Regions from separate parts of the Sinorhizobium chiapasense genome, predicted to be linked through region 3. Evidence: riboswitches for the same ligand, from Rfam matches in the RefSeq annotation. Region 3 holds a riboswitch; each other region holds the start of a gene.
What was found. Region 3 has a riboswitch for cobalamin ahead of bluB (5,6-dimethylbenzimidazole synthase). Riboswitches for the same ligand answer to the same signal wherever they lie in the genome.
Positions count from the first base shown of each region.

Region 1: another riboswitch for cobalamin. It lies ahead of RB548_RS22100 (ABC transporter substrate-binding protein); the one in region 3 lies ahead of bluB (5,6-dimethylbenzimidazole synthase).
Region 2: another riboswitch for cobalamin. It lies ahead of RB548_RS13050 (CbtB domain-containing protein); the one in region 3 lies ahead of bluB (5,6-dimethylbenzimidazole synthase).

Region 1 covers NZ_CP133150.1:128,067-138,407, forward strand. Annotated here, with positions in the region: partial or broken gene RB548_RS32190 (hypothetical protein) at 1-132, opposite strand, end outside; gene aztD (zinc metallochaperone AztD) at 145-1,380, opposite strand; gene RB548_RS22070 (CobW family GTP-binding protein) at 1,422-2,411, opposite strand; gene aztA (zinc ABC transporter ATP-binding protein AztA) at 2,563-3,366, shown strand; gene aztB (zinc ABC transporter permease AztB) at 3,338-4,225, shown strand; gene aztC (zinc ABC transporter substrate-binding protein AztC) at 4,245-5,255, shown strand; gene RB548_RS22090 (CobW family GTP-binding protein) at 5,337-6,461, shown strand; gene RB548_RS22095 (hypothetical protein) at 6,458-6,745, shown strand; cobalamin riboswitch at 6,883-7,114, shown strand; gene RB548_RS22100 (ABC transporter substrate-binding protein) at 7,294-8,325, shown strand; gene RB548_RS22105 (FecCD family ABC transporter permease) at 8,400-9,350, shown strand; gene RB548_RS22110 (ABC transporter ATP-binding protein) at 9,347-10,165, shown strand; partial or broken gene RB548_RS22115 (class I SAM-dependent methyltransferase) at 10,165-10,341, shown strand, end outside.
Region 2 covers NZ_CP133148.1:2,693,698-2,704,038, forward strand. Annotated here, with positions in the region: gene RB548_RS13015 (cystathionine gamma-synthase family protein) at 63-1,346, shown strand; gene RB548_RS13020 (glyoxalase superfamily protein) at 1,349-1,732, opposite strand; gene RB548_RS13025 (TetR/AcrR family transcriptional regulator) at 1,761-2,339, opposite strand; gene RB548_RS13030 (crotonase/enoyl-CoA hydratase family protein) at 2,420-3,211, shown strand; gene RB548_RS13035 (anthrone oxygenase family protein) at 3,229-3,705, opposite strand; gene RB548_RS13040 (Rossmann-fold NAD(P)-binding domain-containing protein) at 3,705-4,532, opposite strand; gene RB548_RS13045 (TetR/AcrR family transcriptional regulator) at 4,637-5,287, shown strand; cobalamin riboswitch at 5,328-5,594, shown strand; gene RB548_RS13050 (CbtB domain-containing protein) at 5,638-5,814, shown strand; gene RB548_RS13055 (CbtA family protein) at 6,153-6,926, shown strand; gene RB548_RS13060 (ferric iron reductase) at 7,014-7,865, opposite strand; gene RB548_RS13065 (glucoamylase family protein) at 7,882-9,195, opposite strand; gene RB548_RS13070 (DUF1194 domain-containing protein) at 9,553-10,341, shown strand, end outside.
Region 3 covers NZ_CP133148.1:1,749,433-1,759,773, forward strand. Annotated here, with positions in the region: gene dgcA (N-acetyl-D-Glu racemase DgcA) at 1-109, shown strand, start outside; gene RB548_RS08390 (MFS transporter) at 61-1,281, opposite strand; gene RB548_RS08395 (UDP-2,3-diacylglucosamine diphosphatase) at 1,525-2,370, opposite strand; gene RB548_RS08400 (NADP-dependent malic enzyme) at 2,546-4,858, shown strand; gene RB548_RS08405 (helix-turn-helix transcriptional regulator) at 5,029-5,766, shown strand; gene RB548_RS08410 (acyl-homoserine-lactone synthase) at 5,922-6,566, shown strand; gene RB548_RS08415 (DUF2865 domain-containing protein) at 6,713-7,882, shown strand; gene bluB (5,6-dimethylbenzimidazole synthase) at 7,965-8,663, opposite strand; cobalamin riboswitch at 8,708-8,920, opposite strand; gene RB548_RS08425 (SDR family oxidoreductase) at 8,998-9,819, opposite strand; gene RB548_RS08430 (phytanoyl-CoA dioxygenase family protein) at 9,895-10,341, opposite strand, start outside.

The DNA of each region.
Region 1 (10,341 bases), on a different replicon from region 3:
CAGCACCGAGAGCACGAGGCTCTGGTTCTTCGTCAGTTTCAAATCGTCGGCATGGACCGCCTGCGGCATGATCATCTCCGGTGGAGCTTTTCTCTTGAATCGTCGGGAACCGCGACCGCAGTTCCCGACCATGACATCATTCGCTCAGTGGGATGCGCCGGAACCGCCGACCGCGACGATCGAGAACGGCTGGCCTTCAACCGCAATCGTGCGCGTTTCTTTTAGCGTTTCCGCATCAATTACCCGCACCAGGGAATGCCGTGGATCGGTGATCGCGATCTGGCCATCGGCAACTGCCAGCCGCGGACGCGGGTCACGCCAATGGCCGTCCTTGCTGTAGGGTTCGGTGATCTTGGCCTTGCGAATGATCTCGCCCTTGATGACGTCGAGCACGTGCAGATCGCCATCTTCGGTCATGATGTAGGCGTTTCGCGGCGTCGCGGGGTCGAGCAGGAAATCGACCCGACGCGTCGGAAGCTCAATCAGCCGATAAGGCTGCTCGGCATCCGGGTCGATAAGCACGACCTTGTCCTCGCCGTAGTTGCCGAGGAAGAACTGCATCGCCTTGCCGCCGAGGAGCGTGCCGGTATGGGCCCTCGGGAAGTCCGTCGGGTAGGGGAGCATCTGCAGCTTGGGGCTGTCGACGCCGCTTGGACGGGCAACAAGGACGCCCTCCTTGCAGCCGAAAGCAACGAGGCGTGCGGATGTGGCTTCGCCATGAAGGTCGGTGCATTTGGCCACTTCGCCAACTTGCTCGCCCTTCTCGTCGATCACGCGAAGGCCGATGCGTGGCGGCAATTCGTCCGGCTTGGTCTCGACTTCCGTGTTTGGCACGGAGACGAGGACGAAGCGGCCCATGGTCACCGCAACGCCGTGGTGCGGCTTGATCGTGTCGACGGTCCTCACTTCGGCCTTGCCTTCCAGAAGTGCCGCTTCGTCGATGATGTCGGCCTTGCCGCCGCGGTCGTAGAACAGGATCGCATGGTCGTCATGGGGAACGACATGGAACGGCCGTTTGCCCTCGAAGGTCACCGGGAGCAGTGCAGTATCCGAAATGTCGAGATCGCGGTGTTCGCCATGATCGGAGAATTCAACGCCGGTCTTGATCACATAGGCGATGTCGTGGTCCGACTGGGTTGCGAACACGGTCTGCCCCGACGCGCTCGCCGTCAGCGCCGCATAGCCCTTGAGGTCGTAACGAGCGAGTTCCTTGCCGTCCGAAAAGTCGATGGCGCGCACCACCGGCTGCGTGTGATCGGCGACGAAGAGGCGCCAGGCCTCGGCCGTTTCGTGATCGTCTGCCTTGGCGCCTTGCGTAGCAAACACGAGAGTCGCTGCCACTGCAGCCTTGAGTCGGTTACGGTTGAGAGACAGTCCCATCGGATCCTTCCTTTGTTATAAAACTTTGTCTTTGGCACGCGCTATTCGGCGGCTTGCCGCACAGCCCGGCACTTGAAGAAGCCGTCACTGATGATGTCCTTGGGAAGGTTCCGGCCGATGAAGACGAGACGCGTTACACGATCCTCACCATCCTTCCATGGGCGCTGGTGATCGCCTTCCAGCAGCATATGGACGGCCTGAACGACGAAGCGGTCGTCGTCTCCGACGAAGGAGATGATCCCCTTCATTCTAAGCATGTCCATGCCGAACGCCTGGACGGTTGTCTGCAGCCAATTCAGGAATTTGGCCGGATCCATCGGCTCGCGCTCGACCAGCGAGAAGCTCGTGACGTGGTCGTCGTGCTCATGCTGATGCTCTTCTTCCAGGAAGTTGGGCTCGACTTCGAGGATCTGTTCGAGATCGAAGGCCTTCCGGTTCAGCAGGCTGCCGATATCCACGTTGCAGCGCTGCGATTTTAGGATGCTCGCCGTTGGATTGATCCGGCGGATACGCTCCTCCACGGCCGCCAATTCGTCCGCGTTCACCAGATCGGTTTTGTTGAGGATGATGGTGTCTGCGAAGGCGAGCTGTTCCTGCGCCTCATGCGCCTGGTCGATCTCCCCGAGCAGATGTTTGGCATCCACGACGGTCACGATGGAATCGAGCCGGGTCTTCGACCGGACGTCCTCGTCAACAAAAAAGGTCTGCGCCACCGGAGCGGGATCAGCAAGCCCGGTGGTTTCGATCAGGATGCCGTCGAACCGGTCCCGGCGGCGCATCAGGCCCTCGATGATACGAATGAGATCGCCGCGCACGGTGCAGCAGATGCAGCCATTGTTCATCTCGAACACGTCCTCGTCGGATTCGACGATCAGGTCGTTGTCGATGCCGACCTCGCCGAACTCGTTGACGATCACCGCGAATTTCTTGCCGTGTGGCTCCGTCAGGATGCGGTTGAGAAGCGTCGTCTTCCCGGCGCCGAGATATCCGGTCAGCACTGTGACGAGTGTTGGTTCGCACTGCTTCGACATCGATTGGCCTCCTCAAGTTGACTGTTTTCGAACCGCCTGCCGCGTTTGTCATGGCCCACAGCAGGAACGGAGATAATGTTATTACGTAACATTTCGTTTGACGAACGTAATAACATTACCTATGCAGTCGCTGTCAATCCCCGAGGACGCGATGAGCGACATCTGCCTGGAATTCAAAAATCTCACACTCGGCTATCAGGGCCACGCGGCTATCCACCACCTAAGTGGCGTCGTTGAACGCGGCACCCTGACGGCGATCGTGGGCGCCAACGGCTCGGGCAAGTCGACGCTGATGAAGGGGATCGCCGGTATCCTGAGGCCGATCAGCGGTACCTGCGCCTCGCACTTCGGCCGTCTTGCTTATCTTCCACAGCTCTCAGAACTCGATCGTAGCTTTCCGGCCCGTGTGGCGGACCTGGTATCCCTCGGCTTCTGGCAGAGGCGCGGGCTGCTCGGGCGCCTGACTCGGAGCGACAGGTCCGCCCTGTCGGAATGCCTGGCCGCCGTCGGATTGAGCGGTTTCGAGGCCCGGCCGCTCGACAGCCTTTCAGGCGGACAGATGCAACGGGCGCTCTTTGCCCGCACTATGCTGCAGGATGCCGATCTCATCCTGCTGGACGAGCCCTTCAACGCCGTCGATGCCCGGACAATTTCCGACCTCGTCATACTGATCAAAGGCTGGGTTGCCGAAGGGCGGACGGTGCTGTGCGTGCTGCACGATCATGCGCTCGTACGTGAGCACATCCCGACCACAATATTGCTCGCACGGAAGCTGGTAGCTTGGGGAGCGACCGTGGACGTCCTGACGCCTGAGAATCTCCTGCGGGCAAGGGGATTTCAGGAAGCGTGGGATGAGAAGGCGGGTTGGTGCGATGAGCAATTGCCGGCTGCCGAACATACCCGTCACAGCGAGGCTTCGGCCTTGCATGAGAAGAAGGTCGCCGCCCGTGTTTGAATATCTTGTCGGCCCCTTCCTGCAATATGGCTTCATGCAGCGTGCGCTCTTCGGGGCCGTGGTCCTGTCGGTGAGCTGTGCGCCGGTCGGTGTCTTCCTGATGCTGCGGCGCATGAGTCTCACGGGGGACGCGATGTCGCACGCCATTCTTCCGGGTGCGGCGCTTGGCTTCCTGTTTTTCGGTCTCGAGATCATTCCGATGACGGCGGGCGGCCTTGCAGTTGGCCTTCTGGTCGCGCTCGGCTCCGGCGTCGTGTCGCGGTTCACGATCCAGAAGGAGGACGCCTCGATGGCCGCCTTCTACCTGATCTCGCTCGCCGTCGGCGTTCTGATTGTCTCCTGGCGCGGGTCGAGCGTCGATCTGATGCATGTCCTGTTCGGCTCTGTTTTGGCCCTCAACGATGCAGCATTGACCCTCATCGTTGCGATCGCTGCTTTCACTTATGTCGTTCTTCTTGTCTTCTGGCGCGCGCTCGTTGCCGAATGCATGGACCCACTTTTCCTTCGGTCGGTGAGCCGGATCGGCGGCCCGGTTCATCTCCTGTTCCTCGTGCTCGTCGTGCTCAATCTTGTCGGCGGGTTCCAGGCTCTTGGCACGCTGCTGTCGGTCGGCTTGATGATGCTGCCCGCGGTGGCGGCGCGCTTCTGGTCGAACAACGTTCGCAGCCTCTGCCTCATCGCAGTCGCCATGGCCGTCGCATCCTCGGTCGGCGGTCTCATTCTTTCCTACCATGCGTCGATGCCTTCCGGCCCGGCGATCATCTTCATCGCCGGAGCCTTCTACCTCTTCTCCGCACTGGTTGGCCGCCGCGGAGTGCTTTCAAGCCTCCTCGTCTCCGCTCGCCATAAAACAGCCTGATCAACAGAAGGAGATCTCCATGTTCAGGACCTTGCGCTTCGCAACCTATGCCAGCCTGCTGACGCTTGGTGGCCTCGCCTCGACCGCGTCCGCCGCCGAGTTGAAAGTCATTGCGAGTTTTTCCATCATCGCGGATTTCGCGAAGAACGTTGGGGGTGATCGGGTCGATTTCTCGACGCTGGTGCCGGTCGACGGCGACGCGCATGTCTACGAACCTCGACCGGCAGATGCCGCTTCGCTGGAGCAGGCGGATGTCATCCTTGTAAACGGCTTGGAGTTCGAAGGCTTCATGTCGCGGCTCATCGAGACGAGCCGCACCAAGGCGCCCGCTGTCGAGGTGAGCAAGGGTATCGAGCCGCTGAAGTCTGCCGAAGAGCATCACCATCACGAGGGTGAGAAGGGGGCCGAGGGTGAGCACGATCATGACCATGAGGCCGTGGACAAGGCAGAGGGCGACACTGGACATGAACATGACAACGACGACCACCACCATCATGGCGAGTTCGACCCGCACGCCTGGCAATCGATCCACAACGCCGAGATCTATGTGAAGAACATCGCCGACGCTTTCTGCACGGCCGACAAGGCCGGCTGCGCGACTTATACGGCGAATGCAGAAGCCTATCTTGCGAAGCTTGACGAATTGCAGAGCGAGGTGAAGGCGGCAATCGCATCCATTCCGGAAGGCAAACGCACGATCATCACCTCCCACGATGCCTTCGGCTATTTCGAGCGTGAATACGGCCTGAAGTTTATCGCACCGGAGGGCGTTTCGACCGAAGCGGAAGCATCCGCCGCCGATGTTGCCAAGCTCGTCGATCAGGTGAAAGAGGACAAGGCGTCGGCAATCTTCGTCGAGAACATCACCAATCCGCGCCTCGTCGAGCAAATCGCCAGGGAGACCGGTCTCAAGATTGGCGGGACGCTCTACTCCGACGCGCTTTCCGGCCCGGACGGTCCGGCATCCACCTACATCGACATGTTCCGGCACAACGTGAACACGATGAAGACCGCAATCCTCGGAAGCTGACTCCAGCCGAACCTGCCCGGCCACGGGCCGGGCAGGCTCTGTTCCAAATCCTGCAAACGAAGCGGATGTGATCGAGACATGATGGGTGGCCTGTTCAAGCGGCGCAAGGCGGTGCGTGGTATCGTGGAGGATGACATGAAGGGACTCTACGATCCCGTTCCCGTGACATTGCTGACGGGATTTCTCGGCTCCGGCAAGACCACGCTGCTCAACGACGTGCTTGCCGATCCCCGGATGGCGGGGACAACCGTCATCGTCAACGAGTTCGGTTCGGTCGCTATCGATCACAGCCTCGTGCGCACCGGATCCGAAACCTACTTCCAGACCACGACCGGCTGCATCTGCTGCACGGCGACCAGCGATATTCGCATCTCCCTCTACGAAATGCATGAGGCACGGATGCGAGGGGAGGTTCCCTCGGTTTCGCGCGTGGTCATCGAGACCACCGGACTCGCGGATCCGGCTCCCATCATCAACAGCCTTATTCCGGGCGGCGCGCCGGCCATGGGATTGCGGGACCATGTCGTCGCGCGTCATTTCTATCTCGCTGGCGTCGTCACGGTGTTCGACGTAATGAACGGTCGCGCAACCCTCGACAGTTTCCTCGAAGGCTGGAAGCAGCTTGCCTTTGCCGATCATGTCGTTCTGACGAAAACCGACCTTGCGGCTGGTCCGCATGATTGGGCTGCGGAGCTGAACGAACTCAATCCGGCGGCTTGCTACCATGATCGCCATGAGACTGGATTTGACCTCCACGCTCTGTTCGGCGATCGCACCTATTCCATTTCCGGCAAGGCCGAGGATGTACCGGGATGGCTCGCGATGGAGACGCTTACCCGACATCCGGCTCATGCGCATCACCCGAACCGGCATGGGGACGAGATCGAGGCAATCAGCCTGGTGCACGACGTAGCCTTGTCGCCGCAGTCCGTCGAAACCTTTCTCCACATCGTCACCAGCAATATCGACTCTGGGCTCCTGCGGCTGAAGGGCCTGTTCGCCCTGACCGACGATCCGGATCGGCCGCTGATCGCCCATGCGGTCCAGAACCGGCTCTATCCGCCTCAGCGCCTCGAAACATGGCCGGACGACGACCGGCGCAGCCGCGTCGTTCTCATCGGCCAGGACATGCCGGAGAAGTCGATCCGCGACCTTTTCGCGGTGCTGGCGCCGCGTTCGGCAAAGAAGTCGCGGAGGTCGGCATGAACGACGCTTTCGTCAATCCGCTGACGCGGGGCACCCCCGGCATTGTCGGCAAAACCCGGACGATCAAGGCCTGGGCACGCGAGGTGCTGAATCTGGCCGACGAGGCGGTCGTATCGGTGAATGAGCTTTCCTGCCATCTGCCGGGCTGCCCGCCGAAGGAAACGGTGATCCTGGTGATGCACCAGGCAGACACCATGCAGATCTCGATCCACAAGGCCATGAAGGACGTCGCGAAAGACGACATCGCGTATGCGTTCTCGGCTTCTGCAACGGGGCCGGTCTGAAAATTCGACCGCGACATTGCGGAGAACATATCGGCGCGGGTGATCAGCCTTGAGGATAAGACGTTTGATGGGACCGTCGGTTGATCACGAGCGACGACAGGGCGTCGCAGTCTACTTGACGGAGCGAATGCCTCTCCGTTATCTGGATGGGACGGTTCCCCTACCCAGGAGGTGGAGGGGATTAATAGGGAACACGGTGCGGAAGACCCCAGGAGGGACCAAGACCGTGGCTGCCCCCGCAACTGTAAGCGGATTGCCGTCCATCCTAGTGGCGCCGACGCGCCATGCCACTGTGCGAGCCGCACGGGAAGGCAGATGGACCGGCAGATATCCGCGAGCCAGGAGACCTGCCGTCAGATATCGATCCATCGTCACGGGCGGGGATGCCCGGAACAGGAGCCTTGAATGAAGATCACAAGCGCCTCGCGGCGCAGACCGACGCCGCCTTTCCCGTATCCTGACGACTGTTCGATCTCGCGGACGGCCTGACGCCTTCCGATCGTCACGCCGCCTTGCGCGGTTTTCCAATCCGTATTCGGGGATAGTACATGACATCTTTTCTCAAGCCGTCGTTGCGTGCGGTTTTCCTCTTCGCAGCGCTCGCGCCAGTTGCCCTCGCCGGTAAGGCGCAGGCAGCCGAGACCAACTATCCGCTGACGCTCGAAAACTGCGGCCGTAAGGTCACTTTCCAGAAGGCGCCGACAAAGACCGTCTCCATCGGCCAGAGCAGCACCGAAATCCTTTATCTGCTCGGCCTCGCCGACAGGGTCGTCGGCACCGCGCTCTGGGTCGGTCCAGTGCTGAGGGGCTACGAGGAGGTCAACGCCAAAATCGACCGGCTTGCCGACAACGACCCGAGCTTCGAGAGCGTGCTCGCCAAGAAGCCCGACATCGTCGCCGTGCAGTTCCAGTGGCAGATCGGGCCGGAAGGCGTGGTCGCCAAACCGGAGCAGCTCGAGGAACTCGGCATCCCGGTCTACACCTCGCCGTCCGACTGCGTGGGCAAGGAAAACTCCGCCGCCAGCGACGGCGCGCGCCACCAGGGCTTCACGATGGACCGCGTCTACCAGGAGATCCGCGAACTGGCTCAGATCTACGATGTGCAGGATAAGGGCGACGAGGTCGTGGCGACCCTGAAGAAGCGTGAAGAAGCCGCCCGGGCGAAGGCTGCTTCCGCGAACGGCAAGCTCTCGGCCGTGTTCTGGTTTTCGAGCGCCGCCGATGCCGATCCTTACGTCGCCGGAAAGAATGGTGCGCCGGGCTACATCATGTCGGCGCTCGGCATCGACAACATCATCAAGACGGACGACGAATGGCCGACGGTTGGTTGGGAAACCATCGCCAAGGCGGACCCGACGGTGATCGTCGCCGGGTCCATGGAGCGCCGTCGCTATCCGCTCGACAGTCTGGAAGCCAAACTCGAATTCCTGAAGGCCGATTCGGTCGCCAGCCTGATGTCGGCCGTCAAGAACGGCTATGTCTTCGACATGGATGCGCAGGCGATGAACCCGACGATCCGCACGGTCGACGGCATCGAAGCGCTGGCTGACGCGATCGCCGAAGCCGGGCTCGCCAAGTGAGCCGGACATCGACATCGCTCGGACGGACGGGCGCGGCTTTTGCCGCGCTCGCCATTCTTCTGATCGCGCTCTGGATGGGAGCGGCCATCGGTGAGACGGCTATTCCGCTTAAGACCGTGGCGCAGACTGTTGCGAACAGGTTGTGGAATGCCGGCTATCCGCTCGAGCCGATCGACGAAGGCATCATCTGGAGCTATCGCCTCAGTCGCGCGGTCGTCGCCGCGTCTTGTGGGGCGGCGCTGGCGCTCTCCGGCGCCGTTCTGCAATCGCTGCTGCGCAATCCGTTGGCCGATCCATATATCCTAGGTATCTCCGCCGGCGCCTCGACCGGTGCCGTCAGCGTCGCGATCCTCGGCGTCGGTGCCGGCATGCTCACCCTGCCGCTCGGCGCCTTCTTCGGTGCGATCGTCGCATTCGTGCTGGTCAGCGTGCTGGCGGTGAGGGCGGGGCGGGGCACGGCAGCGATCATCCTTGCTGGCGTCGCGGGGTCGCAGCTCTTCAACGCGCTCACCTCCTTCATCGTCACCAAGGCCGCGACCGCGGAGCAGGCGCGCGGCATCATGTTCTGGCTGCTAGGAAATCTTTCAGGCGTACGTTGGCCGGACGCCTGGCTGGCCGTTCCGGCATCAGTCGTCGGCTTGGCAGTCTGCCTTTGGCATTCGCGGGCTCTCGACGCCTTTACCTTCGGTTCGGAGTCGGCCGCCTCGCTCGGTATTTTGGTTCGCCGCACCTACGTCGTGCTCGTCGGCGTTTCCGCCATGATGACCGCGGTGATGGTGTCCATCGTCGGCTCCATCGGCTTCGTCGGGCTCGTCATTCCCCATGCCGCCCGCATGCTGGTCGGCGTGCGCCACGGCGCGCTGCTTCCGGCCGCCGCTCTGATCGGGGCCGTCTTCATGATTGTGGCCGACATTCTGTCGCGCACGCTAATCGCTGGCCAGGTGCTGCCAATCGGCGTCATCACAGCGCTCGTCGGGGCTCCGGCCTTCGCGCTCATTCTCGGACAAAGGAGGGCCCGCGGATGACGCTTTCGGCCGATGATGTCTCATGGTCCGCCGGCGGAGCGGAGATCCTGAAAGGTGTTTCGCTGACTGTACAGCGGGGCGAATTCCTCGGCATCATCGGCCCCAATGGATCTGGCAAAACGAGCCTCATGTCCCTGCTGGCCGCCATCCGCAGGCCAAAGTCTGGTGCGGTGCTTCTCGACGGGGCGCCGATCGGCAGCCTCGGCCGTCGTGCGATCGCGCAGCGTCTGGCCCTTGTCGAGCAACAGGCCGAGACGGGCGAACGGATCACCGCGCGCCAGGCAGTCGAGCTCGGCCGAACACCCTATCTCGGCGCATTGTCTCCGTCGTCGCCAGACGACGACCGGATCGTCGAGGCGGCGCTTCAAAATGTCGACATGGCCCATCTGGCGGGACGGCTCTGGCATACGCTTTCCGGCGGAGAGCGTCAGCGCCTGCATATCGCACGAGCATTTGCACAGGAGCCGGAAATCCTGCTGCTTGACGAGCCGACCAACCATCTCGACATCGGTCATCAGATAAGCCTCCTTGACTTGGTCCATCGCCAGGCGTTGACGGTCGTGGCGGCGCTTCACGATCTCAACCACGCTGCCATGTTCTGCGACCGGATCGCGGTGATGCAGGCCGGTCGGCTCGTTGCGCTCGGTCGGCCGCAAGACGTCCTTACCGAAGACCGCATCCGCGAGGTCTTCGGCGTTGACGTCGAGATCGAGCAGGATGGCGAGGGCATCTGCCACATCCGCTTCCTGACAAGACGTTCGCCGGCGCGGATCAAGGCCGTGCGGCTCGAAGACCTTTCAGCCATGGGAGCCTGATGGACATGCGCAACCATGACCTCAAGGAAGACATCCGGGCATACTGGTCGAAGCGCTCGGCGACCTTCACTGGCTTTCGGCCATCGCATCGCGCCGGGGCCGGAGCTCGAAGCCTGGGCCACAGCGGTGCGCGACGCAATCGGCCCGGAACCGAAGAGGGTCCTGGAGCTCGCCTG
Region 2 (10,341 bases), 940 kb from region 3:
CGGTCCAAGCGTCTGATATAATTTGGCTGTTAGCGAATCCGCTTCGTTCGAGGAGAAAAGCCATGACCGCGCCGCATCCTTCCAGGACCCATATCGGCAACCACAAGCTGCACCCCGAAACCCTCATGCTGAACTATGGTTACGATCCGGAGCTCTCGGAGGGCGCGGTCAAGCCGCCGGTCTTCCTGACTTCGACTTTCGTTTTCCGCTCGGCCGAGGAAGGCCGCGATTTCTTCGATTTTGTTTCGGGGCGGCGCGAACCGCCGGCGGGCGTCGGCCCGGGTCTCGTCTATTCCCGCTTCAACCACCCGAACAGCGAGATCGTCGAGGACCGGCTGACTGTCTTCGAACGGGCCGAAAGCGGCGCCGTCTTTTCCTCCGGCATGGCGGCAATCGCGACGACGCTGCTCGCCTTCGTGCGCCCGGGTGACTCCATCCTGCATTCGCAGCCGCTTTACGGCGGCACCGAAACGCTGCTCGCCAAGACTTTTCTCAATCTCAACGTGTCGGCAGTCGGTTTTGCCGATGGGGTCGACGAGGCCGCCGTCAGGGCCGCGGCGGAAGAGGCGATGGAGAAGGGACGCGTCGCCGTCATCCTCATCGAGACGCCCGCCAACCCGACCAACAGCCTCGTCGATATCGCCATGATACGCCGCGTTGCCGAGGCGATCGGCGAAAGACAGGGGCAGCGGCCGATCGTCGTCTGCGACAACACGCTGCTTGGCCCGGTCTTCCAGCACCCGATCGACCACGGCGCCGACGTTTCTCTTTATTCGCTGACCAAATATGTCGGTGGACATTCCGACCTGATCGCCGGCGCCGTGCTTGGCCCGAAGGCGATTATAAAGCAGATCAAGGCGCTGCGCGGCGCGATCGGCACGCAACTCGATCCCCACTCCTGCTGGATGCTCGGCCGCTCGTTGGAAACGCTGGCCGTCCGCATGCACAAGGCAAACGACAATGCCCGCATCGTCGCCGAGTTCCTGCGTGACCATCCGAAGGTCGAGCGTATCCATTACCTCCCCTTCCATGACGAGGCCTCGCCCGTCGGGCGCGTTTTTGCCGCCCAGTCGACCGGCGCCGGTTCGACCTTCTCCTTCGACATCGCCGGGGGCCAGGACGCCGCATTCCGCTTCCTCAACGCGCTGCAGATCTTCAAGCTCGCCGTCAGCCTCGGCGGCACGGAATCGCTCGCAAGCCATCCCGCCGCGATGACGCATTCGGGCGTGCCGATCGAGGTGCGCCAGCGGATCGGCGTGCTTGAGTCGACCATCCGCCTGTCGATCGGCATCGAGCATCCGGACGATCTCGTCGCAGACGTCGCCAATGCCCTGACGACCGTGTGAATTTATGTCTTTCCGGAGCGCGATTTGAGCTCCGCAGAATGCGACAGGATATTAACGATGTTGCCGAACGGGTCGCGTAGATAGAACCGCCGCACGCCCCAAGGCTCATCGCTGATATCGTAGACGATCTCCGTAGCGGCGCGCTTCGCGCGTTGATAGACCTCGTCCACGTCATCCACCTCGATCGAGAGCGCCGGCACCGGCGTTCCCGATCCACCCTCGATGGCGAAGCTCACCTGCGGCATGGCTAAGCCGCCCTTCGCTGCGAAGGTGAGGATCCAGCCATGATCCATCACCACCTCGAGGCCGAGCAGATCGGTGTAGAAAGCGCGCGCACGCGGTGGGTCGGACGTCTGGAGATTGGGCACGATGCGTCGGACGGCCATGTTCTCCTCCGGTTTGGCCGGCATTTCGTCACCGGCTGGAAAGCGCGGGTGTGATCAGCGATGCCGCCGCCATTCCCGCCGTTTCCATATAGCTCGGATCGCGATGGAGCAAAACGACGGCGAAGCTGCCGTCGAGAAGCAGCAGAACCTGACGCGCTAGCAATTCTGCGCCGTCGATGCCCTCGTCTTCTAGGCACTGCCGTAGCCAGTTCTCGAATTTCTTCTTATGCGCTGCCCCGATGCGCATCGCCGGATGCCCCGGCATGTTCGCCAGTTCGGCGGAGGTGCGCAGGAAGCCGCAGCCTTTCCATTTCGGATGTCGGGCGGCGCGTGCCAGATTGCGAAAGATGCCCTCCACCCTTGTCGCCACGTCGCCCTCGGTCTCGGTAAACCATTTCTGGAAGAGCTTGAGGTTAGGCTGGTCGCGGCCATCGAGATAGGCGGCGATCAGATCGTCCTTGCTGTCGAAATGATAGTAGAGCGTGCGCTTCGTAACGCCGGCTGCTTCCGCTACGGCATCGACGCTGACGGCGCGGATGCCCTCCGCGTAGAAAAGCTTGGCTGCGGCAGAAACGATGCGGTCGCGGGTGGAGGAAGCAGTCGTCATGACCATGTATACCGCCTAGTGAATACACAACTGCTTATCGCTCGCCTAGCCTGCTTCCGTCAACACCACGGGAGATAGCCATGTCCGGTACAGTGCTTTTCGATGCCGCCGACGGCGTCGCGCTGCTCACCCTCAACCGGCCGGAAAGGCTGAACGCATTGAGCTACGACCTGATAGACCGGCTCCTTCACCTCCTCGACCTGATCGAGGTGGACGATACCGTCCAGGCGGTCATCCTCACCGGCGCCGGAGAGCGCGCTTTTTCGGCCGGCGGCGATATTCATGAATTTTCCAACAGCGTGGCGCAGGGCGTAAGTGCCGCCGTCCGCGATTTCGTGCGGCGCGGGCAAGCGCTCACTTCTCGGTTGGAAGCCTTTCCGAAGCCCATCATTGCGGCCGTCAACGGCCTTGCCTATGGCGGCGGCTGCCAGATCACCGAGGCCGTGCATCTGGCGATCGCCAGCGACCGGGCGCGTTTTGCCAAGCCCGAGATCAGGCTTGCCATGCCGCCGACCTTCGGCGGCACCCAGCGCCTTCCACGCCTCGCCGGTCGCAAGCGCGCGCTCGAACTGCTTCTCACCGGAGACGAGTTTTCCGCGAGCCGGGCGCTCGAGGTAGGACTCGTCAACAAGATCGTGCCGCACGACGACCTCATCGCTTCCGCTCGCGCCCTGGCCGCGCGCATCACACGCCACTCGCCCCCTGCCGTCGCGGCGATCATCACCGCGGTCACACGCGGTCTCAACATGACGATCGGCGAAGGCCTACTGAACGAGAGCGAGCAATTTCAGCGCATGGTACCGAGCCATGATCTCACCGAGGGACTTACGGCCTGGAAAGAACGGCGTGAGGCGCATTACACCGGACGCTGACGCCGTAGAATGCAGCACTAGCTCCGTGCGAATCCGAGCACGAAGAGCGCCAGCGCTCCGATTGAGGCGAATGTCCGCACGTGGTTCCACCAGACCCAATCGGTCAGGTATCGCTTCTGCCAGATCTCGCGGGCTGCCTCGCGTGAAGCGGCCGCAAGCGCGTCATTCAACGGCACATTGAAGACGATCGTCACCAGCAACGTTCCGACGACATAGGCAAGCCCGCCGGCCGCCAGCAGCCAGCCACCCTGCCCTCCCGAAAAGAAGGCAGCGGCGACGAGGATCAGCCCCAGAAGCGCCGTTCCCATGAAAGCGGTGAGGAAGAGCGGGTTCTGGATCACCTCATTGATGGCATTCATCGCGGCGATTCCTTGCTCGGGCGGCAACCGCGACAAGGCCTGCATGATGCAGACGGAGAAGATGAAGAACAGACCGGCCATCAGGCCGGAGCCGATGACAGCAGCGAAAGCCAGGGCAGGAATCAGGGCAACCATCACATCATGCTCCAGACACCGGCTGCTGTCGTGTCCCGAGCATAATCGGCAAAATCGCGCGGCTTACGTCCGAGCACCCGCTCGACATCGTCGGAGAGATGCTGATTGCGGCCGTCGAGCACGGAGGTGAAGAGGTAGACGACAAGCGCTACGTAGTCATCCGGCAGGCCATCTGCGCGCAATTGCGCAGCGAAATCCTCAACCGGTATCGGCTGGTAACGAATATCGCGCCGTGTAGCGGCGCCGATCTCGGCGACCGCTTCGGAAAAGGTCATCAGCCGCGGTCCAGTCAATTCATAGACGCGGCCCTGATGCCCGTCCGCTGTCAACGCCGCAACCGCGATGTCGGCGATATCCTCGGCGCTGATGAACGGCTCACGAACGTCTTTCGGCGGCAGGGCGACGAGGCCGCTCTGAACTGCGTCGGTCAGGAAACCTTCGCTGAAATTCTCGAAGAACCAACTCGCCCTCAAGACCGTCCATTCGGCGCCCGCGGCTCGCAGTTCGGCCTCGGCGGCCTGCGCGTCATCCTCGCCGCGACCGGACAACAGGACCAGCCGCTTCACTCCGCTCTTCACCGCGAGGACAGAAAAGCCGCGGATCGTATCCGCGGCGCCAGGAACGGCCAGATCGGGCTGATAGCTCACATAGACCCGATCGACGCCATCGAGAGCCGGGGCCCATGTCGCCTCGTTCGCCCAATCGAACGGAGGCATCGCCGATCGCATCCCGAGACGCACCGGCACACCATTCGCCAAAAGTCGTGCCGCAATCCGCCGCCCGGTCTTGCCGGCGCCACCCAGAACCAGGGTCGATTTCTCTGACATCTTATCCTCCCGACTGCTGTTCGATGAATATGAGTATTCCTCACGTTTGCAAATGTGATAAATCCTCGTATTTTGAGAGTCAAGGCAAAATGTGAGGAGTGCTCATGATTGGAGAAGCAAATCCGGCGATCGGATCAGCCGAAGAGGAAACAAGCCTTCGCCGTACACCAAGCCAGAAGCGCAGTCGCGAGCGCGTCGAGCATATCCTCTCCCGCGCCATCAGGCTGATCGAGGAAAAAGGAAGCGACGCCATGCGCATGAGCGACGTCGCTGCGATGGCCGGCATCTCCATCGGGTCACTCTATCAGTACTTTCCGGACAAGGCGGCGATCGTGCGCACCCTCGCCGAGCGCTACAATGCCGCCTGCCGGGACTGCATTGCTGCGGAGTTCGCAAAGGTCACCACGCCCGCCGAATTGCGCAGCGCCTTTTCGGCGCTCTTCGACACTTACTACGACATGTTTCTCGCCGAGCCTGTGATGCGCGACATCTGGTCGGCGATGCAGGCGGACAAGGCGCTGCGTAAAATCGAGCTCGCCGAGAGCCGGTTGAATGGGCGATTGCTTGCCGACACCTGGATGAGGGTTGTTCCGGAAGCGCCGCGCGAAAAGATCGAAGATGCCGCGTTCCTCATGATGCATCTTGGCGACTGCACGATGCGACTTGCGGTCTCGGTCGACAGGTCGGAAGGCGACCGCATCGTCAAGGCCTATGAGCACATGATCCTTCGTGAATTTGTCGCGGATGCAGCGTGAGAAGCCGCAAGTTCAATTGACATCGCCCGCGACCGATCCTAATCATCGGGGATCGATTGGTTCCCGGAAAGCGAACGCGTTCCGGGAGTAAACGGGAACGTGACGGATGGACCCAAACTGGGCATCTCAATCACGGCCGACCCCGCGACTGTAGAGCGGCGTGAATTTGCCGTTCCGGAGCGATCCGGAAGAAGCCACTGGGAAAAACCGCGAGAGGGCGGTTCGATCCTGGGAAGGCGAGGCAAATCCTTGGTGAAAACCACCTGACGCCGTGAGCCAGGAAACCTGCCAAGCGATGCGGGCATCGTGCCCAAACCGGGAAACATCCCAACGCCATCACGGAGGTTGTCATGGCTACGTCTACAGCTTCGAGCATTTCGCTCTCCCTTAACGATCGTCTGGTCGCGGGCATCTCCGCCCTGTTGATCGGCGCCTTCCTCGTCTTCGGTGCGGGCCTCGCGAATTCGGCCGTTCTGCACGACACGGCGCACGACACCCGCCACTCCTACGGCTTCCCCTGCCACTGATCGATGCCATGGAACGCCTTACAGCGCCGCGCGTCTTATCGGACGCGCAAAGGACGCTGTAGCACTTTGAATTGCTGCATGTTTTTATCCTTAAATCGGCTACGACTTAAGGAAACATGCAGCAGGCGTTCCATCTCGAACAAGAGCGGAGCGTTCCTCCGGCGCATAGCACGCGGGCGCAGTTCTCGTTTGGCATGCGCTCCGGCATGCTCCGCTGGCGTTTTGCATCCACGGAAACCGGAAATGGCGCCGGCTGTGGCGTCTGCATGGCGTTGGCGCATCTTGAATGACGCGCCGCGCTTCGGAGCGGCCGCGCGCCCGATTGAGGAATTTCGACAATGATCGTCAAAACACTTCTGGCCGCAATCGTGGCCGGGCTGATTGCCGGCGTCTTCATGACCGCCGCACAGGAAATGCGCGTCGTGCCGCTGATCCTGCACGCCGAGGAATATGAGATCCAAGCGCCGGCAACGCAGGAGCCCGCAGCCGCTGGCCACGACCAGCATTCGTCGCTGAACGGCACTTCACCCGCCGGCGCGCTGCTTTCCGCGCTCTCGCCGGTTACACCGGCCTATGCGCATGAGCATGAGGGCGAGCACGAGGAAGGCGGCATCATGTTCGGCCTGAGCCGTTTCTCCGGCACGCTCCTCGCCAATCTCGTGACAGGCGCCGGATTTTCGCTGCTGCTTGCCGGCGTCAGCCTTGTGATCGGCTATCCGATCACGCTCGCGAATGGGGCGCTCTGGGGCGCCTGCGGATGGCTCGCCGTGCACTTGCTGCCGGCGATCGGCCTTCCGCCCGAACTGCCGGGCTTTCCGGCGGCCGAACTCGGTGAACGGCAGGTCTGGTGGGCTGCGACGGTGCTGCTTTCGGCAGCCGGCCTCTATCTGCTGGCGCTGCGTCGCGAACTGGTCGCCAAGATCGTGGGTCTCGCGCTCATCGCCGCACCGCAGATCTATGGCGCGCCGCAGCCGCTCGACATCTCCAGCAACGTGCCCGCCGTCCTCGGCGCGGAATTCGCCGTCGCGGCGCTTGCGACCACCCTTGCCTTCTGGCTCGTGCTCGGGGTGGTTTCCGGCTTCATCAACGACCGGTTCGTCAAGGTGCGTTAGGTCACGTTCTGATCTTTGCTGCCCCTCACCCTGGCCCTCTCCCCGCTCGCGGGGTGAGGGACGGCAGGCGGACAAGAGCCGAAAAACTCACCCTATTTGATCGCGGGCGGTATCGATCAAATGCGCCCGCAGTCGCTCGCGTCGGGCCTCGGGCTCGAGCAACACGCAGCTGTCGCAATAGCTGCCGCCGTCGGTGCGGTAATAGAGGCAGCACCCGCCGCGCATCCTGTAGGTCCGCGAAAGATCTTTCCCATCCGCGGCCGCGACTTCGATCTTCTCGTAGCAAAGCGCCTCGGAATGCAACGGGGAGCCCGCGCGCTCGACCATCGCTAACGCCTGCGCGATCGCCTCCGCCTCCGTTCCGCGCCGTCGTCCGATTTCGAGAAAGGCACCTGCCAGGCTGTCGGCCGCAAGCCGCCATTGCGCGCGCAGCGACAGGCCGCAGCGCCGCTTCAGATGAGCGATGACCGGCTTCAGATGAGCGACAAAGAGATCGTGGAAAAGCCTTTCGGCATCCTCGGGGTCGCCGCCGGAGCCTTCCTTAAGTCCCATGCAAAAAAGAAAACGTCCGGCGTCGACGGCGCCCGCCTCGAGCGGACGCGCGTAGCGCTCGAAGCGCAACCCGGTCACGTCCGGAACACGACTGCTACAGAGATAGATGGCGGCGGACACGAGGCTGAGCTGATGGCTATAGAAGGCGATGAGATGTGCCGCCCGCACCTTGTCATCCATCCCCACGCCGAAGCGCTCCTGATAGGCAAGACAGGTCTCCACATCGGGCGATGCCTCGGCCCAGAATGCAGACGGGAGCCGCACGCCCTCGTCCGGGGCCCGCGAGCATGCGACCTCGGGAAACTCGGCCTGGAGCCAGGTGATGGCGGCCCGCGCCTCCCCTTCGCCCGCGGCGTCCCGGATCTCCCGCTTCCGCGCATTTTCCATCCCGCCTCCGTCGCGCTCAGACTTGTGGGCCGCCCGCCGACAGCCAGCCGCCCTCGAAACCGGCCCGCCGCAGTCCGCGGCCAAAGGCGGGAATGTTGCGCGTGATCTCCCAAAGCAAACCGCTTCTCCAGTTCTCGATCATCATGACGGACAGGCCCTGGTCAAGTCCGACCACCCTGTCGTCCACCCAACCTTCGGCGCCCTCGCCCGGCAGGCTCGGATTGAAGCCACCTGGAAGGCGGTCATCGCTGAGCAGCGCCGGATAACGGGAAAGCAGATGGTCGAGGCCGCCAAGGCTGGCCTCCGGCTCGAAGGGCAGGCAGGCGAGCGCCGCCCAGGGCACGAGGGTCCCGTCGTCGACACCAAAAGGCGCGCCGCGCGCCGCGTAGCCGAGCATCCGCTGCCAACGGCCGTCGCGCAGCCGCAACCGACCTTTCGGCGCATGGCAGGCGCTGAAGCCCCAGAGATCGCGGCAATAGCCGGCGAAGGCGCCGGCATTGTCCTCCGCATGCGTGCGCTGGAACGCAATCGCCCGACGGGTGTTCTCAAAGTAGTCACTCGCCGCCTTGCGCATCGCCGCATCGCGAATGGCGCGAAAATCGATCCAGGCATGAGGAAAGAGATGAATGAAGAGCGCACCCGCATGAAGATGCCGGGCGCCGTCGATCGCCAACCACTCATGAGCCGCGGTGAAAGCGTCATAGTTGTCCGGCGCGATCGCATGGCGCGGCCCGGCAAGCGCCAGCACATAGAGCAACAGCGCCTCGCTATATCCGCGCCAGCGATGCCTGAGAAAGCGGCCCGGCGGCCGCCACCCCATCGTCAGCGTGTCGCCGCGATTGAGCGCCCATGCCCAGTCCGCCCGCTCGAAGAGCCGTTCGGAAAGGCTGCGGATCTCCATCTCGTCCTGCCTGCGCTCCGAGAAATAGGCAGCGGCCGTCAGCATGCCGGCAAAGAGCAAGGCACTATCGATGGTGGAAAGCTCGCAGTTCCAGCTGCGCTCGCCGGTGCGCATATCGAGAAAATGATAGTAGAGGCCACGATAGCCGGTGGCGCGCGCATCGCTTGCCTGCCTGCTGGCCGCGAGAAACCGCAACACTTTCAGCACACGACGCGCAGCCTCTGGACGGCTGATCCAGCCACGCTCGACCGCGACCGGATGGCAGGCGAGCCCGAAGCCTGTGGCGGCGATGCTCGATGGCGATCCCTCGCGTGATGTGTCTGCAACGAGACCGGTCCCGGCATCGCAATATCGGAGAAAATAGCCGAAGGCAGCGCGTTGCAAGCGATCGATCCGCATGATGTCCGTATTCGACGTGGATTGAAGCATCCCAGGTCCCGTCTGAAGCGCAGCGCGCATGCCGGCTGCGCCAGCGATATCCGACATGTCGAAAGCAGCGATGCTTTCGCCCGTCGATAGAATTCCTTCAAGGGCAAAATCGGACAACGTTGGGGTTCGCCTTGTGCCCAACGATATTGCCGATCACCGAATATTGTAGAGGTAGTCGTTCGCAACGGTCGCGCAACGCCAATCCTGTGCTACATTCTTCCCGATGCCTTGATTTTGGCGTGATGAAATCCAAACTCACAGATGTGATCGATTTTTGAAGCGCAGGGTGCGGCAGACCGCCTCACACATTGTTCCGCATCCAGCCCCGAACTGACCACGCAATAACTGGTTGATGCGATGTTGAGCACGTTGGCATTGATCCTGGCCCTTAGTGGGAGTCCGGTCCAATCGGCCGCCACGCAGACGGATGTCGATGTGGAACTGGTACTGGCCGTCGACATGTCCGGATCGATGGACATGGAAGAGGCGCGGGTGCAACGGTCCGGCTATCTGCAGGCATTGCGGCATCCGGACTTCATCAACGCAGTCAGGGGCGGCCTGCTCGGGCGTATCGCGATCGGCTACTTCGAATGGGCGGGACTGGTGAACGAGCAGTCGGTTGTCTCTTGGCAGATCATCGACAATTCCGAGGACGCCGAGGCCTTCGCCGCGAAAGTCGAGGCGAGGCCGATCGGCACGCGCCGCGGCACGTCGATCTCCAATGCCATCCTGTTCGGCACGAACCTGATCGATTCCAACGCCTTTTCCGGCGCGCGTCGAGTGATCGACATTTCGGGCGACGGGCCGAACAATACCGGCCCGCCGGTTACGCCAGCCCGCGACGGCGCCATCTCACGCGGCATTATCATCAACGGCCTTGCGATCCTGATCCGCCCCTCGGTCTCGACCGGACCGCTCGACCAGTACTACGCGCAATGCGTCATCGGCGGACCGGGGTCCTTCGTGTTGCCGGTTCATGAAGCGGAGGATTTCGCGATCGCGATCCGCCAGAAACTGATCCTTGAAGTGAGCGGCCTGCCCCCGCCGCCCACCCTGCAACTCACGGCCACGACTCCTGGCGCTGACTGCCTGATCGGCGAAAAGCTCAGGCCGGGATTTCTCGACCGGATCTATCCCGAACTCGAC
Region 3 (10,341 bases):
CGATTTTGTCGATCTCGACGGCCCGCTCCTGCTCGCGGAAGACCGCGAGCCGGGCCTGCGCTACGAAGCCTCTCTCGTCTTTCCGCCCGAGGCCAGCCTCTGGGGCTGAAGATACCAGCCGGCAAAGGCGAAACAGCAGCCGGTGAAGGCGACGGCCGACATCGAATAGAAGCCGTCGACGCCGAACCAGGCGTAGAAATAGCCCGAAAGGAACGTGAATATCGCCGTGAAAAAGCCGGTGTAGAAGAAGTAGAGGCCCTGCGCCGAAGCCTCCTGCTCTTCGGCTACCCTCTCCACCAGCTTGTGCTGCATGCCCGTATGCATGATCGCATAGGTGAAGGCGTGGAAACACTGCAGGACGAAATAGCCGGAGAAGCCGAGTTCCATAGGGAAGATCAGCCAGCGCACGACGGCAAGTCCGCAGCCGGAGAAGATCATCGTCCATACGCTGAAGCGCCGGATGATGGCCTTGGCGAAAAAGAACATCAGCACTTCGGCTGCCACGCCGGCGCTCCAGAGAGCCCCTATCTGCGTGCCGCTGAAGCCAATGTGCTGCCAGTAGATCGCCGAGAAGGCGAAGAGCATGGCGTGGCTGCTGTTGACCAGTGTGACGCCGATCAACAGCAACTGCAGGTCAGGCTGGCGCAGCGATTTCGGCGGCGGTTCGGTCAGCGCCGTGATCGGCGAAGGACGGCGCGGCCGGCCGACGCGCGGCGCCAAAAGAGCGATTAGGATCATCAGTCCGAAGCCAACGGCCATCGCCGGCAAGACCATGGGGCCGCCAAATCTGCCGATCATCCAGCCGCCCAGCATGGTCGCACCGATAAAGGCGACCGATCCCCAGACGCGCATATGCGCATAATCGAAGCCCCAGCGCCTCACGCCGGACAGCGCGATTGCCTCCACGATCGGCACATAGGGCGAATAGACCGCCGATTGCAGCGCGTAGATGAGGAGAACCGGCCAGAAGCTGTGCGCGTAGAAAAGAATGAAGGCCGTCGCAAGAGACAGAACTGCCGACCAGATGAGCACGATCACCCGCTCGCCGATCCGATCCGCAAGCACGCCGGCGAGCGGCGCGGTTATGACGCGAATGAACATCGGAACGGCGAGAACGACGCCGATCTCGAAATCGCTCATGGACAGCGTGCTGAGCCAGACGGGAAAATACGGCATGGCAAAGCCGTTGACGATCAACGGCGCGCAAAAGAGCAGCGCTATGCGGAGCGCGAAACGACGCGGCGGAGGCCCCACATTCGAGGGCGCGGATGAGGGAATCATGGAGTGACCTGATGGCTGTAGGCCATCCTCTAGCACAACCGCGCCGCGGCGCACCATAAGCTAGTTTTCGCCACAGGTGGCTCTCTGGAAACGGCGAGGAAAAAGGTACGAAACCGTCTTGCGCCGAGTTGCGCTACTGCATGTTTCCTTAGTCGGAGCCGATTTGAGGACAAAGAACATGCAGCGATCCAAGTGCTGCAGCGACCTTTGCGCGTCTGATCAAGACGCGCGGCGCTTTAGGAATCAGGCTGCCTGCGGCGCGAGGATATGCGCCAGCATCTTTTCAGCCTCATCCGAGCTTTCCACCTCGATCATGCCGCCACGCATCCGGTGCCAGGTGATAAGCTCCATCCGGCCATCGTGATGCTCGGCGATTGCCGTGCAGCTTTCGACCCAATCGCCGGTGTTGATGTAGCGGACATCGCCGATGTCCTCGATCACCGCGTGGTGAATATGGCCGCAGATGACACCCTGCGCGTCGTGACGGCGCGCCTCATCGGCGACGACCTTCTGGAACTCGCCGATGAAGTTCACCGCATGCTTGACCTGCAGCTTTGCCCAGGAGGAGAACGACCAATAGGGCATGCCGAGACGGCGGCGGATCGCCGCCAGCCCGATATTGATGGCGATCGCCATGTCGTAGGTCCAGTCGCCGAGATAGGCGAGCACGCGTGCATTGCGCACCACGACGTCGAATTCGTCGCCATGCAGGACGAGATAGTTGCGCCCGTCTGCGCCTTTGTGCATGTGGCGCTGCGCCACCTCTATGCCCCCGAAATGCACGCCCGGAAAATCCCGCATGAACTCGTCGTGATTGCCGGGAATGTAGATGATGCGAGAGCCTTTGCGGGCCTTGCGCAGCAGCTTTTGGACCACGTCGTTGCAGGGCTGCGGCCAATACCAGCTGCGCTTCAGCCGCCAGCCGTCGACGATATCTCCGACGAGGATGATGGTTTCGGCCTCGTGATGGCGCAGGAAGTCGAGCAGGTAGTCGGTCTTCGCCGCCTTTGAGCCGAGATGGACGTCGGAGATGAAGAGCGTCCGCAGTTTTCGAACCGAGTTCTGTTGGGATACCGATGCCGCGGTCATGCGAGCCTCGTCTTGGTTGATCCTTTTGATCACCGTCAAAACCAGACTCGTGTTTCAGGAAGATGACACGGCATACGCATGCGACAAATCGGGCGTCGGAAATGAGCCAGAGCATAACTATACGCCGCCCGCAATTCATGCCAAAAGGCCTCGACCACGAACAAGGAATGCAAGCATGAATACGGGCGACAAAGTGAAATCCCAATCGGTTCCGGCAAGCGGAGACATCGATCAGCAGGCACTTTTCTTTCATCGCTACCCGCGCCCGGGCAAGCTTGAGATCCAGCCGACCAAGCCGCTCGGCAACCAGCGCGATCTCGCGCTCGCCTATTCGCCGGGCGTCGCCGCGCCCTGTCTCGCCATCAGGGACAATCCGGAATCAGCAGCCGACTTCACGGCCCGCGCCAACCTGGTCGCGGTAATCTCCAACGGCTCGGCCGTTCTCGGCCTCGGCAACATCGGCCCGCTCGCCTCCAAGCCGGTCATGGAAGGCAAGGCCGTGCTCTTCAAGAAATTCGCCGGCATCGACGTCTTCGACATCGAGATCGACGCGCCGACTGTCGATCGCATGGTCGATGTCGTCTCAGCATTGGAGCCGACCTTCGGCGGCATTAATCTCGAGGACATCAAGGCGCCGGAATGCTTCGATGTGGAGCGGCGCCTGCGCGAGAAGATGGAGATACCGGTCTTCCACGACGACCAGCACGGGACCGCGATCATCGTAGCCGCCGCCGTTCTGAACGGCCTCGAACTTGCGGGCAAGGATATTGCCGAGGCGAAGATCGTCGCATCCGGCGCTGGCGCGGCCGCCCTCGCCTGCCTAAACCTTCTCGTTACGCTCGGTGCAAAGCGCGAAAACATCTGGGTCCACGATATCGAGGGTCTGGTCTACAAGGGTCGTGAAGCGCTGATGGACCAGTGGAAGTCCGTCTATGCGCAGGACAGCGACAAGCGCGTGCTTGCCGACAGCATCGGCGGCGCCGATGTCTTCCTCGGGCTTTCGGCCGCGGGCGTGCTCAAGCCCGAACTGCTTGCCCAGATGGCCGAGAAGCCGCTGATCATGGCGCTCGCCAACCCCACTCCCGAGATCATGCCGGAGGTTGCCCGCGCGGCGCGCCCCGACGCCATGATCTGCACTGGACGATCCGATTTCCCGAACCAGGTCAACAACGTTCTCTGCTTCCCGCACATCTTCCGTGGCGCGCTGGATTGCGGCGCACGCACGATCAACGAAGAAATGAAGATGGCGGCGGTGCGGGCAATTGCCGGACTTGCGCGCGAGGAGCCGTCGGATGTCGCCGCCCGCGCCTACTCGGGCGAAACGCCGGTCTTCGGGCCCGACTACCTCATCCCCTCGCCGTTCGACCAGCGGCTGATCCTCCGCATCGCTCCGGCCGTGGCGAAGGCGGCGGCCGAAAGTGGCGTCGCGAACCGTCCCATTCAGGATTTCGACGCCTATCTCGATAAGCTGAACCGCTTCGTCTTCCGTTCTGGCTTCATCATGAAGCCGGTCTTCGCGGCAGCCAAGAACGCCGCAAAGAATCGCGTCATCTTTGCTGAAGGAGAAGACGAACGGGTGCTGCGCGCCGCTCAGGTGCTGCTGGAGGAAGGCACCGCCAATCCCATCCTGATCGGCCGCCCTCAGATCATCGAGACGCGTCTGCGGCGCTATGGTCTCCGGATCCGCCCGGATGTGGATTTCGAGGTCGTGAATCCTGAAGGCGACCCGCGCTACCGCGACTACGTCGACGACTATTTCGCGCTCGTCGGCCGCCGCGGCGTCATTCCTGAAGCGGCGCGTACCATCGTGCGCACGAACACGACGGTGATCGGCGCTCTTGCGGTCAAGCGCGGCGAAGCGGATGCGCTGATCTGCGGCGTCGAAGGACGCTACAGCAAGCACCTGCGCGATGTTTCGCAGATCATCGGCAAGCGTGCAGGCGTTCTCGATTTCTCGGCGCTGAGCCTGCTCATCTCGCAGCGCGGTGCGACCTTCTTCACCGACACCTATGTGAGCTACAATCCGAGCGCCGAGGAGATTGCGCAGACGACCGTGATGGCGGCCGGAGAAATCCGCCGCTTCGGCATCACGCCGCGTGCGGCACTCGTGTCGCATTCGAATTTCGGTTCGCGCGACTCCGAAAGCGCTTCGAAAATGCGCGCGGCGCTGCAACTCGTGCGTGACCTTGCCCCCGACCTCGAAGTCGACGGTGAAATGCACGGCGACTCGGCGATCTCCGAAATCCTGCGTCAGCGTGTGATGCCGGACAGCGCCCTGAACGGCGAAGCCAACCTGCTGGTATTCCCCAATCTGGATGCAGCCAACATTACGCTCGGTGTGGTCAAGACCATGACGGACAGCCTCCATGTCGGGCCGATCCTTCTGGGCTCCGCCCTGCCCGCACACATTCTTTCGCCGTCGGTCACATCGCGCGGCGTTGTCAACATGGCTGCTCTTGCCGTCGTGGAGGCAAGCCATCCGGTGTAACGGATTGACACATGTCGGGCCGCCGACCCGCAGGGCCCGACGTTTACCCCGATCAAAATTCAACCATGAATTTAGAAAGGGCAATAGTTTGCAGCGTTTACGAAATATTGCACTAGACAAAGCATGCCCCCATTACCATGCTTATCTAGGGGCAAGACTCGGTGTTGGGCATGACGGATCAACAGGCTGTCCTCGATCTATTGGACATTGTGGAGTACGGGGGCTGCGCTGAACCCGAGCAATTCTTCGCGTTGATGCGCCGCACTTTCAAGATCGCACATCTGCTATACCTGGAAGCGGAGCCCCTTGCCGACGGCCTGAAGGTCTGCCGTTTGCACCATACGTTCGGCGCCTATGCAGCCGAGATCTATCGCGCGAGAGCTCTCCACCGCATCGACCCCATCCTGCGGCTTGCGCTCGGTGGCGTGAGACCTGTCGAGTGGACGACCGCCCGCCGACGCTTTCCGGAGTGCGAACCGCTCTTTCATGCAGCGGAGGAGATCGGGCTTTCGACAGAAGGCGTTGCGCTGCCGCTGCCGTCACCTGCCGGACGCATGGCGCTTCTCGCCATCAACGCCAACATGTCGCCTGCGGAATGGTCCATCTACCGGCGTTGCCATTTGCGCGACTTCCAGCTGGCCGCCAATCTCTTCCACGCATCGATGTTGGAACATGCGGCCACGGCCGGCGCGATCGATGAGCGCGACATGAGGCTGACAGGCCGCGAAACCGAGGTGCTGACCTGGTCGGCGGCCGGCAAGAGTTACTGGGAAATCGCCACGATCCTCGGCATTTCCGAGCGCACGGTCCGCTTCTTCATGACCAATGCGCGCCGCAAGTTGAATGTCGTCTCCAATACGCAAGCCGTGGCGCAGGCGGTTCGTCACGCTCTGATCCCCACCATCTGACGGGTCAAATTAACCATTACCGTCGCCCCTCCGACAAAAGCCCCGCAAATTTAGTAGGAAAAAATCGGCTTTTGAACTGTCACTACCGACAGTTACATCTGTCATTTGAGCCTGACAGCATCGCCCCATATCGCGCAATAACGATGGAGCGAAAGATGATCAGGATTGTGAACGGTAACGCTCGCGGACGGCACCCGCAGGCCATCGACGAAATGTTCCGGCTGCGCAAGCGCGTGTTCCACGACTTCCTGAAGTGGGACGTGAAGACGGACGGCGAGTGGGAAATCGACCACTACGACAAGGCGAACCCGCTCTATGTAATGTCGTACTCGCCGGATACCGGAAAATTACGCGGATCGCTGCGGCTCCTGCCGACCCTCGGACCGAACATGCTGGACGATACGTTTCCGATCCTGCTCGGCGACAACCCTGAGATCCGCAGCGCCTCCGTCTGGGAATCGAGCCGGTTCTGCATCGATCCGGACATTTCGCAGGATCGCGCATCGAACCAGGTAACGGTCGCGGCCGCGGAACTCATGTGTGGTGTGGGTGAACTGGGCCTTGCCTCGGGCATCAGCCACATCGTCACGGTTACCGACGTCTTCCTGGAAAGAATGTTCCGTCGGATGGGTTGCCCCGGGGAACGCATCGCCGACCCGCACCGCATCGGCTCCGTCTACGCCGTGGCAGTGGCGTGGGAAGTGACGCGGGAACTGCTCGAAACGATGAAGCAGGTCGCCGCGATCGAGGGCACCGTGCTCGAGCGCCCGATGTCGCTCGAAACAGCACGGGCCGCCTGATCGGCTTCGCCGGACCGCTGTTGCGGTCCGGCTTCTTCTCTCTTGCTGCGGTTGGCTTGTTAACGCAAACTCTCCCTTGACGTTGCGCTGTTATGACAGCGTCTTATGATATGGGAAACAGGAGTTGGCGGCGCGGATATCCTTGAATGACGTTCGCGCGCGATTGCAGGAAGAGACGAGAGCCAGTGTCCCGGAGTGTCGTATCCTGGAACTTGAAACATGCGGCGGTCGCCCTGCTTCCGATGCTGTTGGCGATGCCTGACGTGGCGTCGGCCTCGACCGTTTGCGAACGTCTGAATGCACGCCTGACTGACCTTTCCGCGGTCGTGAGCCCGACCGCCAATCTGCGCGATTTCACGGGCGCCGTCTCCCGCCAGAACATCGAGCTCCGCCGGGCCAAGAACGAGCGACGCCGGATGGAATGCAGCACCGGCAGCGTCGTCGTCATTGGTGGCGACAACGACGATGCATGCGCGGCGCTCGATGAGACCATCGCCAGCATGGAGGTCAACCTTCAAAGGCTCAAGGCGCATCGCCGCTCGTTGATATCGGGCGACACCGGCGGCACCCGTCGGCGCATTCTCGCGGCGCTGGAATTGAACGGCTGCCATGACGAGGCCAGCGACGCTCCGGATCCAATCGAGGAGCAGGACGAGTTCGCCAGCGCGGCAGTCGACGAACCCGAGATCCATCGCAACATCCTCAGGGATCTTCCGCCGGATGGCGAGGATTATCCGCTGCTGAGTGACGACAGCGACATGCAGGATTTTCCGCTGCTTCACGAGGAACCGATTGGCAGCCTTAGGACAATGTGCGTGCGCACCTGCGACGGGGCCTTTTTCCCGATCTCGTCAAATGCGACGCCATCCGACTTTGCCCGTGATGCCGAGCTTTGCGAGGCACGCTGCCCTGGTGCGCAGACGGAACTCTATTACCATGTCCTCGAGACGGAAGAGACCGACCAGATGGTTTCCGCCTCGACCGGAAGGCCTTATACCGAGCTGCCAACGGCATTTGCCTACCGGGCGCGTGGCGTCGGTGCGCCTGGGGTCTGCGGCTGCCGGATTCCGAATGGAGCGGCTACACAAAATGCCGACAAGGCGACGGCCGGGAGCGAGCCGTCTGTCATCATGATCAATGGCGACCGGCAGCCGGCTGCGGAATCAGCGCAAGCAAAGCCCGTGCGGGAGAGGCCCTACGACCCGGCGAACAGTAAGGTCCGTGTCGTGGGCCCAACATTCCTGCCGCAAGAGAAAAGCGCGATTGATCTGAAGAATCCGCTCGGTCCGGGTTACCAGCCGATCCAGGGCAATTGACCGGTGCCGCGGCGACTCGACCGACCAATCCGCCACCCCATGCTCTCAAAGCGGTTCAGATATTGCGTTTATCGTATTGAATTCAGGGTCTGTTCGGTTTTGGTGTGCCCCACGCTTCCTCGAAGACAAGGTCCTCGAGCGGCAGGCGCTGACGCCATCCTTTAACCGCGAGTTCCGGCTGCTGATAGAGCCGGTCGACAAATCCGAGGCAAAGCCACGCTATGATTTCGATGTGGTTAGGTATGCCAAGGATCGACTTGATCTCCGGCTCGTGGAAAATACTGACCCAGCCGACGCCGACACCTTCCGCGCGCGCGGCGAGCCACAAGTTCTGAACCGCGCACACGGTCGAATAGACGTCCATCTGCGGATTGTGCGTCCGTCCGAGCACCACCGCTCCACCGCGCGTGCGATCGCAGGTGACGCAAATGCTGAGCGGTGCCTTGCGAATGCCTTCAAGTTTCAGCGAGCGGTATTGCGCCTGTCTCTCGCCGGAAAACATCAGCGCGGCTTCCTTGTTGGCGCGCACGAACGCCTTCCAGACCTGCTCTCGCGTCTCCTTCTGGCGGACGAGCACGAAATTCCAAGGCTGCATGAAACCGACCGACGGCGCCTGGTGGGCGGCACCAAGCAGACGGGCAATGAGTTCGTCCGGCAGCGGATCGGGAAGGAATTCGTCGCGTACGTCGCGGCGTGTTTCAATGGCGCGGTAGACGGCGGCACGCTCGTCCGGCGAAAAGGCTCCGGCCGCCGTCAGGCAGCCGCTCAGGTCAGGCAGCATCGTTCGATCCCCAACAATGCACAACCTCCCGCCGTCCGCGCGGGGCCGGTCTATCTTGCCAGGCCGGTCTTCTGACTCTGGATCATCCAGCCGCGCCGCCTTCCCAAATCACTTCAAGATTCAGTGGCAATATCCTGAGAAAAATTCAGGACCTATCTTCGCGCGACCGTCCCCATCACAGCGTTGGGCACGTTCCGGGCTTGCACCGGATTCCCGATTCTCCCGCCGTGGCGGGCACCTGACGACCGCATATGGGCACAGCCGCCGGCGAAAGGCAAGCCGAGCCGAACGGCTCGCCTTACCCGGGGACCTCGCGCCGCATGTCGAGTTTGCGTCAGAGCGGCGCCGCCGGATGGGGAGAGCCGTCGTAGGCGCCCCAGATCGATTGGTCGAAGCAGATCACCGAACCGGTCATCAGGCCGGATTCCGCCGAGGAGAGATAGGCGCAGGCACGCGCGACCTCGACCGGATCGACAAGGCGGCCGAAAGGCTGGTTCGCTGCAACCTTCTCCAGCCAGTCCGAGGGTGCGTCATGGAATTCGCGCTGGATGCGATCCTCTCCCTCCGATGCCATCCAGCCGATGTTAAGGCCGTTGACACGGATGCGGTTGCGCAGAAGCGCGTAGGCCGTGTTCTTGGTCAGGGTCTCCAGCGCGCCTTTCGACGCACAATAAGCGGCGATGAAGGGCTGGCCCGCCTTGGCCGACATCGACCCGATATTGACGATTGTGCCCTCGATCTTCTCGCGCCGCATCACCTTCACCGTTTCCTGCATGAGGAAGAAGGGCGCGCGGACGTTGACCGCAAACATGCGGTCGAAGAGTTCCGGCTTGGTGTCGAGGATCGTGCCACGGTCGGTAATGGCAGCGGCATTGACCAATGCGTCCACCCGACCGAACTCCCTGTCGCAAGCCGCGACAACCTCGCGGGCATCCTCGACCCGCTCGAGATCGGCCGCCACGTAGACCACCTTGGTACCGGTCGTCTTGCTGATCTCGGCTGCTTTTGCCGTTCCTTTGGGAGCATTGCGCCCGCAGATGACGATACCGGTTGCACCGCGCTCGGCAAAAAGCGCGGCGATCGTCGCACCGAGCCCTTGCGTGCCGCCGGTAACGATCGCAATCTTGCCGTCGAGACGGCCATAATCCGTGCTCATGAATCTCCTCCTAGGACTGTTGCGTTTCCAAGTTCCCGCACTCGAAGCGTCGGGAACATCGCTCGGTTGCGTTCCTCAGCTTCTCTTTTTCTCGGCTTGCGCGGCCAGTGCCTCCACGAAGGTCTCCGTCTCCGAATCCGATGCAAGCGCTTCATACATCAGCTGTGCCTGCGTTTTCGGCGCCAGGCCGCCCAGCGGCGGGTCGCGATCGAGATTGGTCGGGAACGAATAGCCTTCGGCGCAGGAAGCAATCGCGTTGGCAATCTCGCCGGCCGAGAGCGTTCCGTCCTTAGCAAAGGCTCTCAGGACCGGATAGAGGACGGCGGACATTCGCACGCGATCGACCGTTTCCATCGCGCGTCCGAAGGCGGAGGAGACCTGGAGGAGATTGGCGACACGCTTGATGTGCACCGAGCGGTTGGTCCCGGCCGCATGGAAGAGCGCCGGATTGAAAAACACCGCATCGCCCTTTTCAAGCGGAAGCTGGACGTGGTTCTCGTCGAAGTATGCTCTGAACTCCGG